2 regions of the Paenibacillus sp. Y930 genome follow, and region 1 is predicted to be linked to the other one. Evidence: riboswitches for the same ligand, from Rfam matches in the RefSeq annotation. Region 1 holds a riboswitch; the other holds the start of a gene.
What was found. A riboswitch is a leader RNA that binds a small molecule or an ion and turns the genes downstream of it on or off. The one in region 1 is predicted to bind cyclic di-AMP.

Region 1 (4,436 bases):
TACGTAATTTGTTATATTTTATATAGTAACAGTATTATGCGGTAGCGCACAAGATGCTTTATATCTAGCTGGTAGTTATGTAACATAGGTTTTCCGTATTGAAAATAGAATGATAAGTAGACTTATGGCGTTCAAAATGTCGGTAAAGTGCAGACATGCTGAGTGCAATATGTGATAATATGTCGGTATAGGAAGCGCTGTTTGGTAAAAGAATGGTAGGGTTATTGAATCAATGATGACCATTAAGTAGTGAGTAATTCAATATTGTGAGGAATGACAAGGAGGCAATATTATTATGGGTATACGTCATGCAAGAGAATATAATGACATTTTACAAGACTTAACAGAAGCAATAGGTCAAATCGAAGACGGTTTCCGCTTCTTTGAGATGGAAGCTGCAGAATGGGAAGTTCTATCAACGGAGGAAAAACACGAGGTGTTAGAAGCGCTTGCCGATGATGTTTTTTATGGGTTAGGAGAAGAATCTGTCATTGAAGTAGGTTCTGGAACAATAAGTTATAAAGCGGAACATCATATTATTGAGGTGGGGCAAGGTGACAAGGTGTCACAAATCATTCGCTTAATCTAGTAGAGGTAGTTCGAAAAGCGGACTTTGATCACGAATTAATAGTATTTATATTGAAAAGGAGTTTGTCATACTTGTGAGAAAAATTTTATGGCTAGCGTGTTTATCATATCTTGTTATTGGAATTGCACATATTATTGGTGGATCTATTCTTGAGCAGCTAGTGACGCATTATAATGTTTCGTATGCTAGTGGTGGTCAGTGGATTATGAATCAGTTTCTCGGTTTTCTCGTTGGTGTCCTGCTTGGTCCTACGCTATCAGCTAGATTAGGTAAACGGATAACAATTGTTGTAGCAATGGGTGCATTAACGGTTGCCGAAGCATTATATAGTATGTTGTTACCGTGGGAGTGGATGCTAATCGTTGCTCCAGCAGCCGGCTTTGGATTCGGTATGATTGAATCTATTGTAGGTGCACTTATTATTGAAATGTATAAGGATGCGAAGGCATCTGCAATGAGCAAGCTCGAAACTTTTTTTGGGATCGGAGCATTAATTATTCCGTTAGCTGCAGCCTTCTTAATTCGTAATCATATTTGGGAATGGTCATTCCCCATTTTAACGGCAATTAGCGGCATTACATTATTACTATGGCTATGCTTATCCTTCGGAAAAGATATCGATGATCAGCTATCACGGCCAACGAAAGCGCAGCGTCAAGAAGCGGGTGTTCGATTGAAGTATACATCAAGGGCGCTTCCGTTTCTTATTATATCCATGGCATTTTTCTTTTTATATGTAGGGACAGAAATGAGTTTCTCTAATTACTTACCCTCAATATTAATTGAACGTACTACATTATCAGAATCTAGTGCAGCAGGAATGCTGAGCTTATTCTGGGGCTTTATGGTTATTGGTCGAATGTTCTGTGGTATTTTAGCGGATCGCTATGGATATATTCGTTATCTAATAATCTCGATGGTCGGATCGGTCATCGCATTTATTGGGATAGCGGTATTTGAAGGAACAACGGCTATTCTTATTATGATCGCCTTAAGTGGTCTAAGCTTCTCAGGTGTGTTTGGAATTGGCTTGGTATATGTAAACTCTTGTATTTCTGGTATGACAGAACGGACGACAAGCCTGTTAGTAGCTTGTGGCGGAATCGGCGGTGCGCTATTCCCGAGATTAACAGGATGGGTGATGGATAAATATATGGTGTCAGCAACATTGGCACTTATCGCTTGTATTGTCGCTATAATGCTTATATGTATGATCGCTATGATGATAGTCGGTCGTAATCGTGATTTTCAGCAAGTGAAAAGCTCTTAGTTGTACAATGAGGCGGTAGGAAGAACAATCTTCGTACCGCCTTCTGCTATAGAAATAGATTAAAGTAAGCAATGGTATAAATTTGTACAGGCTAGCATAGTGTAGCTAATATATAAAAAAAAGCATTTCAGGAGCACTTCACATAAATGAAGTGTTCTCGAAATGCTTTTTTCGAAAATTATTATTTACTTGCCTTTACATATGTATCGTAGTCTGCATCAGATAAGATGTGACGAGCAGTTACATAACGTGGCTTGTAGTAGGAAGAATCCAATGAATCGATAACTACGCCCTTACTAGAAGAGGCATGGGCGAATTTACCATCACCTACATAAATACCAACGTGAGTAATGCCACCGTTGTTAGAACCGCTAGTATCGAAAAATACTAGATCTCCAGCAACTAAATCTGCTTTAGCAACTTTCGAACCTTCTAAAGCTTGGTCGGCAGAACGTCTTGGCAATTCATAACCCATTTTATCGAATATGTATCTTACAAAACCAGAACAATCAAATCCGCTAGTTGTATTACCACCGTATTTGTATTTTGTTCCTTTTACATCTTCGATGCTCGTAAGCATGGATGAATTTGCGGAAGCGTTTCCCACAGAGAAAGTCAAAAGAACGATAAGTGCTGTAAGCATTAAACTAAACTTCTTCACAATTTAAGACTCCTTCCAAATGTGCCGACGAGGTTAGCTGACGGGTTCGGTTGAAGGTTCCCTATGAGACTAGCAATTATGAATATTCATAATCTAGCTCAATTCACCCCAAATGGATCCCCCGTTTCTTAAGTGATTAAGCTTAAGAATTTGGCAATATAGGCTTACTTGTTACAAGCTTTATCATAGACTGAAAATTCAATTCTGTGTAGAATGTGAGAATATTCTAATGGTTTCTCATTTTATTCTCAGAAATATGACTAGAAAATTTACTAGGCAGATTAGCTTGATCCGGTAATAACATCCGCATTTGCACGCATAAATGGGTGTATTTTCATAAGAATTTGTGTATGATAAGAGGATAATATTCGTTGTGTGAAAGGTTGGTCTATATGGAAAATAGTAATGAAAATAAATCGGTTCCGTCTAATTTCATTAAAAATATAGTAATAGAGGATTTACAAGAGGGGCGGGTTCAGGAAATTCACACGAGATTTCCCCCAGAACCTAATGGATATCTTCATATTGGGCATGCCAAATCTATTTGTTTGAACTTTGAGCTGGCTGATGAATTTAAAGGGAAAACAAATTTACGTTTTGATGATACTAATCCTGTTAAAGAAGATACGGAATATGTAGATTCTATTATGGAAGACGTAAGATGGTTAGGTTTTGAATGGGATGCGTTATTCTTTGCCTCTGATTATTTCGAAGAGATGTATAATCGTGCGGTATTGCTTATTAAGAAGGGTAAAGCATATGTATGTGACCTGACAGCGGAACAAACTCGTGAGCTGCGTGGTACGTTAACTGAACCTGGTAAGGATAGTCCTTATCGTAATCGCAGCGTGGAAGAGAATCTTGATCTATTTGCACGTATGCGTGCAGGTGAATTCGAGGATGGTGCGCGAGTACTTCGTGCCAAAATTGATATGGCTGCTCCTAATATTACATTGCGTGATCCAATATTATACCGCATTGCTCATGTACATCATCATCGTACTGGAGATGCATGGTGCATCTATCCGATGTATGACTATGCGCATCCACTAGGTGATGCGATTGAAGGTATTACTCATTCTATTTGTACATTAGAATTTGAAGATCATCGTCCGATGTACGATTGGGTTATTGAACAATGTGAGATGGAAACACAAACGCATCAATATGAGTTTGCCCGTCTTAACATTACAAATACAATTATGAGCAAGCGCTATTTGAAATCGTTAGTAGATGAAGGCGTTGTTAACGGGTGGGATGATCCTCGTATGCCGACGATTAGTGGTATGCGTCGTCGAGGATACACAGCGGAATCTATTCGTAACTTCTGTCGTGAGATTGGTGTTGCGAAAGCGAATAGCATTATTGATGAACGTAATCTTGAGTTCTTTATTCGTGAAGACTTGAAGATGAAGGCCCCGAGAACGATGGCTGTACTTGATCCGATCAAAGTTGTCATTACGAACTATCCAGAAGGTCAAATCGAATGGTTAGATGCAGAGGTAAACGCAGAAAATCCAGAGATGGGTACGCGTCAAATTCCGTTCTCTCGTGAAATTTATATTGAGCGTGAAGATTTCATGGAAAACCCGCCTAATAAATATTTCCGGTTATTCCCTGGTAATGAGGTTCGTTTGAAGCATGCTTACTTTATTGTATGTAATGATGTGATCAAGAACGAGCATGGTGAAGTTGTAGAGCTTCATTGTACGTACGATGTGGCAACGAAATCAGGCAGTGGCTTCAACGCTCGTAAAGTAAAAGGTACAATTCACTGGGTTGAGGCATCTAGTGCTATTCCAGCACAGTTGAGACTGTTAGAGCCACTTCTAGTAGATGAGACGGATAATAAGGATAAGCCATTATTAGAACGGATCAATCCGAATTCTATGCAAGTCGTGAATGGCTATATTGAA
Region 2 (4,436 bases), on a different contig from region 1:
AGGCAAAGATACACAATTCTATAGTGAAGAACGTGTATACGAGTTACTTTATGAGAAGATGCAAAGAACATTAGATCAAGTATTTCCGCTGTTTTTCAGTCAAAATCATCAGCTTCGCCAATGTTGCTACAATCATGCGGTGATGAGGTTGTCCCAGGTTCTCTACCGTCAAGGCAAGCTCTACTGACTCCGACGTCAGAATGACTTACAGCGTTGCTGCTGACTTCGCATAGGCTGTGTATCGGATAAAGGATAATATAATAAAAAAACCTAACAAAAAAAAGGTTAGTTCATCTCTGAACTAACCTTTAGGTTACACTTATTTATTTGCCATTTCTGGAGTTGTAAGTTGATCATAGAATTCTACGTATTTATCTTTGTCCTCTGAGTTTCTAAGTGCCATCGCAGAACGTGGATGCTCATCAAGTACACCAGTTACCATGTACGGAATATTGTAACCCCACTCTACTTTGTCACGCATAGGAACCATATGCTGCTCGATCATATCAAGCACAGGACGAATATTGTATTTTGTATTTTGAAGCTCTGTTACTAGCAGCTCAGTGTTACAGTTACCTGCAGCACGACCCATACCGTATACAGATGCATCAAGCAGTTCAACACCTTTACCACCAGCAAGAAGCGTATTAGCAAAAGCAAGTTGAAGGTTATTATGAGCGTGAACGCCTAGACGTTTGTTAGGAAGATGCTCAAGGAATTTATCAACCAAATAACTCATATCATTTGGCTTCATACTTCCGTAAGAGTCAACGATATATACAAAATCAACAACGCTATTGTTAATTAATTCGAATGCTTCGATCATTTGATTTTCAAGAACATTAGACAACGCCATAATATTAATTGTTGTTTCATATCCACGGTCATGGAAAATTTGAACTAGTTCAAGAGCTTTGTCCACATCTTGAATATAACAAGCAACACGGATTAGATCAATCATACTCTCACTACGAGGCAAAATATCATTTTCATCAACGCGACCGATATCTACAAGCGCAGAAAGCTTCGTTTGACCTTTATTAGGAATTACTGTTCTAAGAAAGTCATCATCAAGGAATCTCCATGGACCAGCTTGGTCAGCACCCTTTAGCAATTTAGGAGAGTTTTTATATCCAATTTCCATATAATCAACGCCAGCTTCATTCAAGCTATTGTACAAATGTTGAACAAATTCAACACTGAAATCCCAATTGTTCACAAGTCCGCCATCGCGAATCGTACAGTCTACAATTTTACAATGATTAGTTTTGGATTGCATATCTTATACTCCTTTTATTCAGAACATAGTTCATTTTTTAATCATCATACTTGAATTTCATAAATAACGCAAAATAAAAATAATTGTGCACTTATGTATCAACTGAATCTTTTCGCTTATCAATAGCTTGGTTTCGTTTACAAATATGTATTAACAAAGTAAACTAATATTATATTTCGCTTAATTTTTCGTATGAAAAAGCGGGGGAACCAAACAGAATCGATTTTTTTTCGATTTTAAGGGGTGAATCAAGTCTAATTTATAGACAGTAGGGCCACTCTCTAGCCCGAACCCGACAGCTAACCTCGTCAGCGTGAAAAGGAGAGATGTGCAATGACAATTTGTCCATCTAATGATTTTCAAAATTCACCAACAGATTCAATAATTTTTCAATTGCAGCGAATCGAAATTTTCGTCATTCCTGCACTTGCCATCGATGCCAATGGTTATCGTGTATGTCTGAGAATTTCAAGCAGTAGAGGTTATGGCTGGAGTGAAATCTTCGTCGACGATTCCGAAATTAGCTTTGATCTACAAGATTGGGAGCACCAACTCGCCACGTTTATCGGTCCATGTTCTATTCATACTCTTGCGGAGCTAATCTCCTCTCAATTACAACAATCAACCTTTTATGATCAACGTGCGATTTATCTATTCACTAATGCATTACATCAAGTTAATTTTTTACCTGATTCAGATAGCAATTCAGAGGTTGATGAAGAGTTAATATTAAGACGTCGAGCTGTTGCTTACTTGTCTATACGTTAACAAAAAATCCCCTGCTATATGGCGATACTGTAATGATCCTTTGTCATTACAATCCATAAGGCGGGGGATTTTTATATGTTATTATGAGTCTAAGCTAACTACCCAACCGAATGGATCTTCAACTTTACCCGTTTGAATACCAGTAATTGTATCGTACACTTTTCCTGAGATTTCACCGATGTTGCCATTATTAATAACTAGTTTTTCACCATGATAATTTAATTCTCCAATAGGTGAAATAACTGCCGCTGTACCTGTACCAAAAGCTTCCTCTAGCTCGCCTTTATGATGAGCCTCGACTATTTCTTCAATAGATATACGACGTTCTTCAACCGGAACGCCCCAATGCTTCAGCAATGTAATAACTGAATTACGAGTAATTCCATCGAGAATACTACCATTTAGCATTGGTGTATGAATGACACCATTAATTTTGAAAAATACGTTCATGCTACCTACTTCTTCAATATAACGTCTGTGCACGCCATCCAGCCATAGAACTTGAGAATAACCCTGCTCCTTTGCTTGCTCTTGCGCATTGAGTCCCGCAGCGTAGTTACCTGCTGTTTTCGCTTCACCTACACCACCTGCAACTGCACGTACAAACTCAGATTCCACGTGGATTTTAACAGGATTAACCCCTTCAGTATAGTACGCACCTACAGGAGACATAATGATCATAAATAGATAGTTTTGTGATGGATTTACACCAAGAGTTGCCTCTGTAGCAATAATGAATGGACGAATGTAGAGACTCGTTCCTTCTACACTTGGAACCCAATCTTGATCAACCTTCAATAATTCCATCAAACCATTGTAAGCCATATTTTCATCAAGATGCGGAATACTTAGACGAGCGTTTGAACGGTTAAGACGCTCAAAGTTTTTCTTAGGACGGAATAGCTTAATTCCATTGTCCGTTCGATAAGCCTTCATCCCTTCAAATACCGTTTGACCATAGTGGAATACTTTTGCAGCAGGGTCCATTGAAATGTTTTGATAAGGTACAACTCTGCCTGAGTGCCAGCCTTGACCTTCTGTATATTCTAAAATAAACATATGATCAGTATAATAATGACCGAAGCCAAGCTTTGTTTCATCAAGTTTAGATTTAAGATTTGTCGAACGTTCAACCTTAATAGTATGATCCATTATGAAATTCTCTCCTTAGAAATTGTTTTCTTAATTGAATGATACCATGGTTTCCCGTATATTTATAATATCTATATTATGTTGTTGCCATACCTTAAAGGTATGACCGCATCGAGGGGAAGCGTTGTCATGGATATACGTCAATTGAAATACTTTTTGACTATTGCTCGCGAAGGTCAAGTTACACGCGCAGCGAAAATATTGAATATGGAGCAACCACCGCTAAGTCGTCAATTGAAACAAATAGAGGATGAGCTAGGTGTCCGGTTGTTTGATCGTCACGGTAAAGGTTTGCAGTTAACCGATGCTGGCATCGTACTGAAGCAAAAAGCCGAAACACTTATTTCGCAATTTAATGAGACGATCGAAGAGATGAAGGAGCTCCAGGAGGGCGTTCGTGGCGTGTTGTCGATCGGCGCTGTATTTTCCTGCATTTCCCTACTCCCGCAGCCGATCGAGCAATTTAGAAGGCTCTATCCTCAAGTAAATTTCAAAATATTAGAAGGCGATCATTATTATTTGGGTGAACAGCTAGAAAAACGAGCCATTGATATTGTATTCGCTCGTCTACCGTTCGAAGCACTTACTGATCCTAAGCAGCTTGCTGTAATGCCATTACCCTCTGATCCGTTCGTCGTTGTCATTCCTAGCAAATGGGATCAATATCGCAATACGAAGCAGTTTCAGATCGAGGAGCTTGCAGGTTTACCGCTGTTAACGCTGAAAACAGATCAAACGACTCATATGCATGAACAGGTTATTGCCGCTTGTCGCAAACATCATTTCGAGCCTAATATTATATGCGAATGCTCATCTGTAGCGATTACCATTGCCCTTATTGCTGAAGGAATTGGCATTTCACTTTTGCCACGCTCGGTTATGCATTCCTTTATGGACCCTCGTGTTAGAATGATCCCACTATCGAATGAGGAACTACAATCCGATATCGGCATCATCTGGCATAAAGATCATTACTTAACGAAAAGTGCCCGCTTCTTTATCGAATCGATCCGTGAAGATCATGATCCAGTTGAACGATAATGCTTTACACCAAATTGCCATATCAAGTAACAAGGAATGAGAAATAGTGAGCCACCGAAAGGAATAAGCATCGCTTGCCACAACGGAGCTTCCACTTTGTCTAAAATCATTTGCAATGGGATATAACTCACTAATCCGAATGGAATAATGAATGTAAATAGCTTCATTACCCACTTTTCATAAATATTAAGCGGAT

Region 2: it holds a riboswitch for cyclic di-AMP, as region 1 does, so the genes downstream of both, AC1TO5_RS04660 (hypothetical protein) here and AC1TO5_RS18460 (C40 family peptidase) in region 1, are expected to answer to the same signal.

What each region holds. Positions count from the first base shown of each region.
Region 1 covers NZ_JBXCIX010000007.1:133,195-137,630, reverse strand. Annotated here, with positions in the region: gene AC1TO5_RS18470 (hypothetical protein) at 296-589, shown strand; gene AC1TO5_RS18465 (MFS transporter) at 663-1,859, shown strand; gene AC1TO5_RS18460 (C40 family peptidase) at 2,041-2,520, opposite strand; cyclic di-AMP (ydaO/yuaA leader) riboswitch at 2,528-2,673, opposite strand; gene AC1TO5_RS18455 (glutamine--tRNA ligase/YqeY domain fusion protein) at 2,913-4,436, shown strand, end outside.
Region 2 covers NZ_JBXCIX010000001.1:983,790-988,225, forward strand. Annotated here, with positions in the region: gene AC1TO5_RS04650 (Glu/Leu/Phe/Val family dehydrogenase) at 1-187, shown strand, start outside; gene AC1TO5_RS04655 (aldolase catalytic domain-containing protein) at 320-1,279, opposite strand; cyclic di-AMP (ydaO/yuaA leader) riboswitch at 1,447-1,608, shown strand; gene AC1TO5_RS04660 (hypothetical protein) at 1,613-2,047, shown strand; gene AC1TO5_RS04665 (branched-chain amino acid aminotransferase) at 2,129-3,199, opposite strand; gene AC1TO5_RS04670 (LysR family transcriptional regulator) at 3,329-4,240, shown strand; gene AC1TO5_RS04675 (ABC transporter permease) at 4,219-4,436, opposite strand, start outside.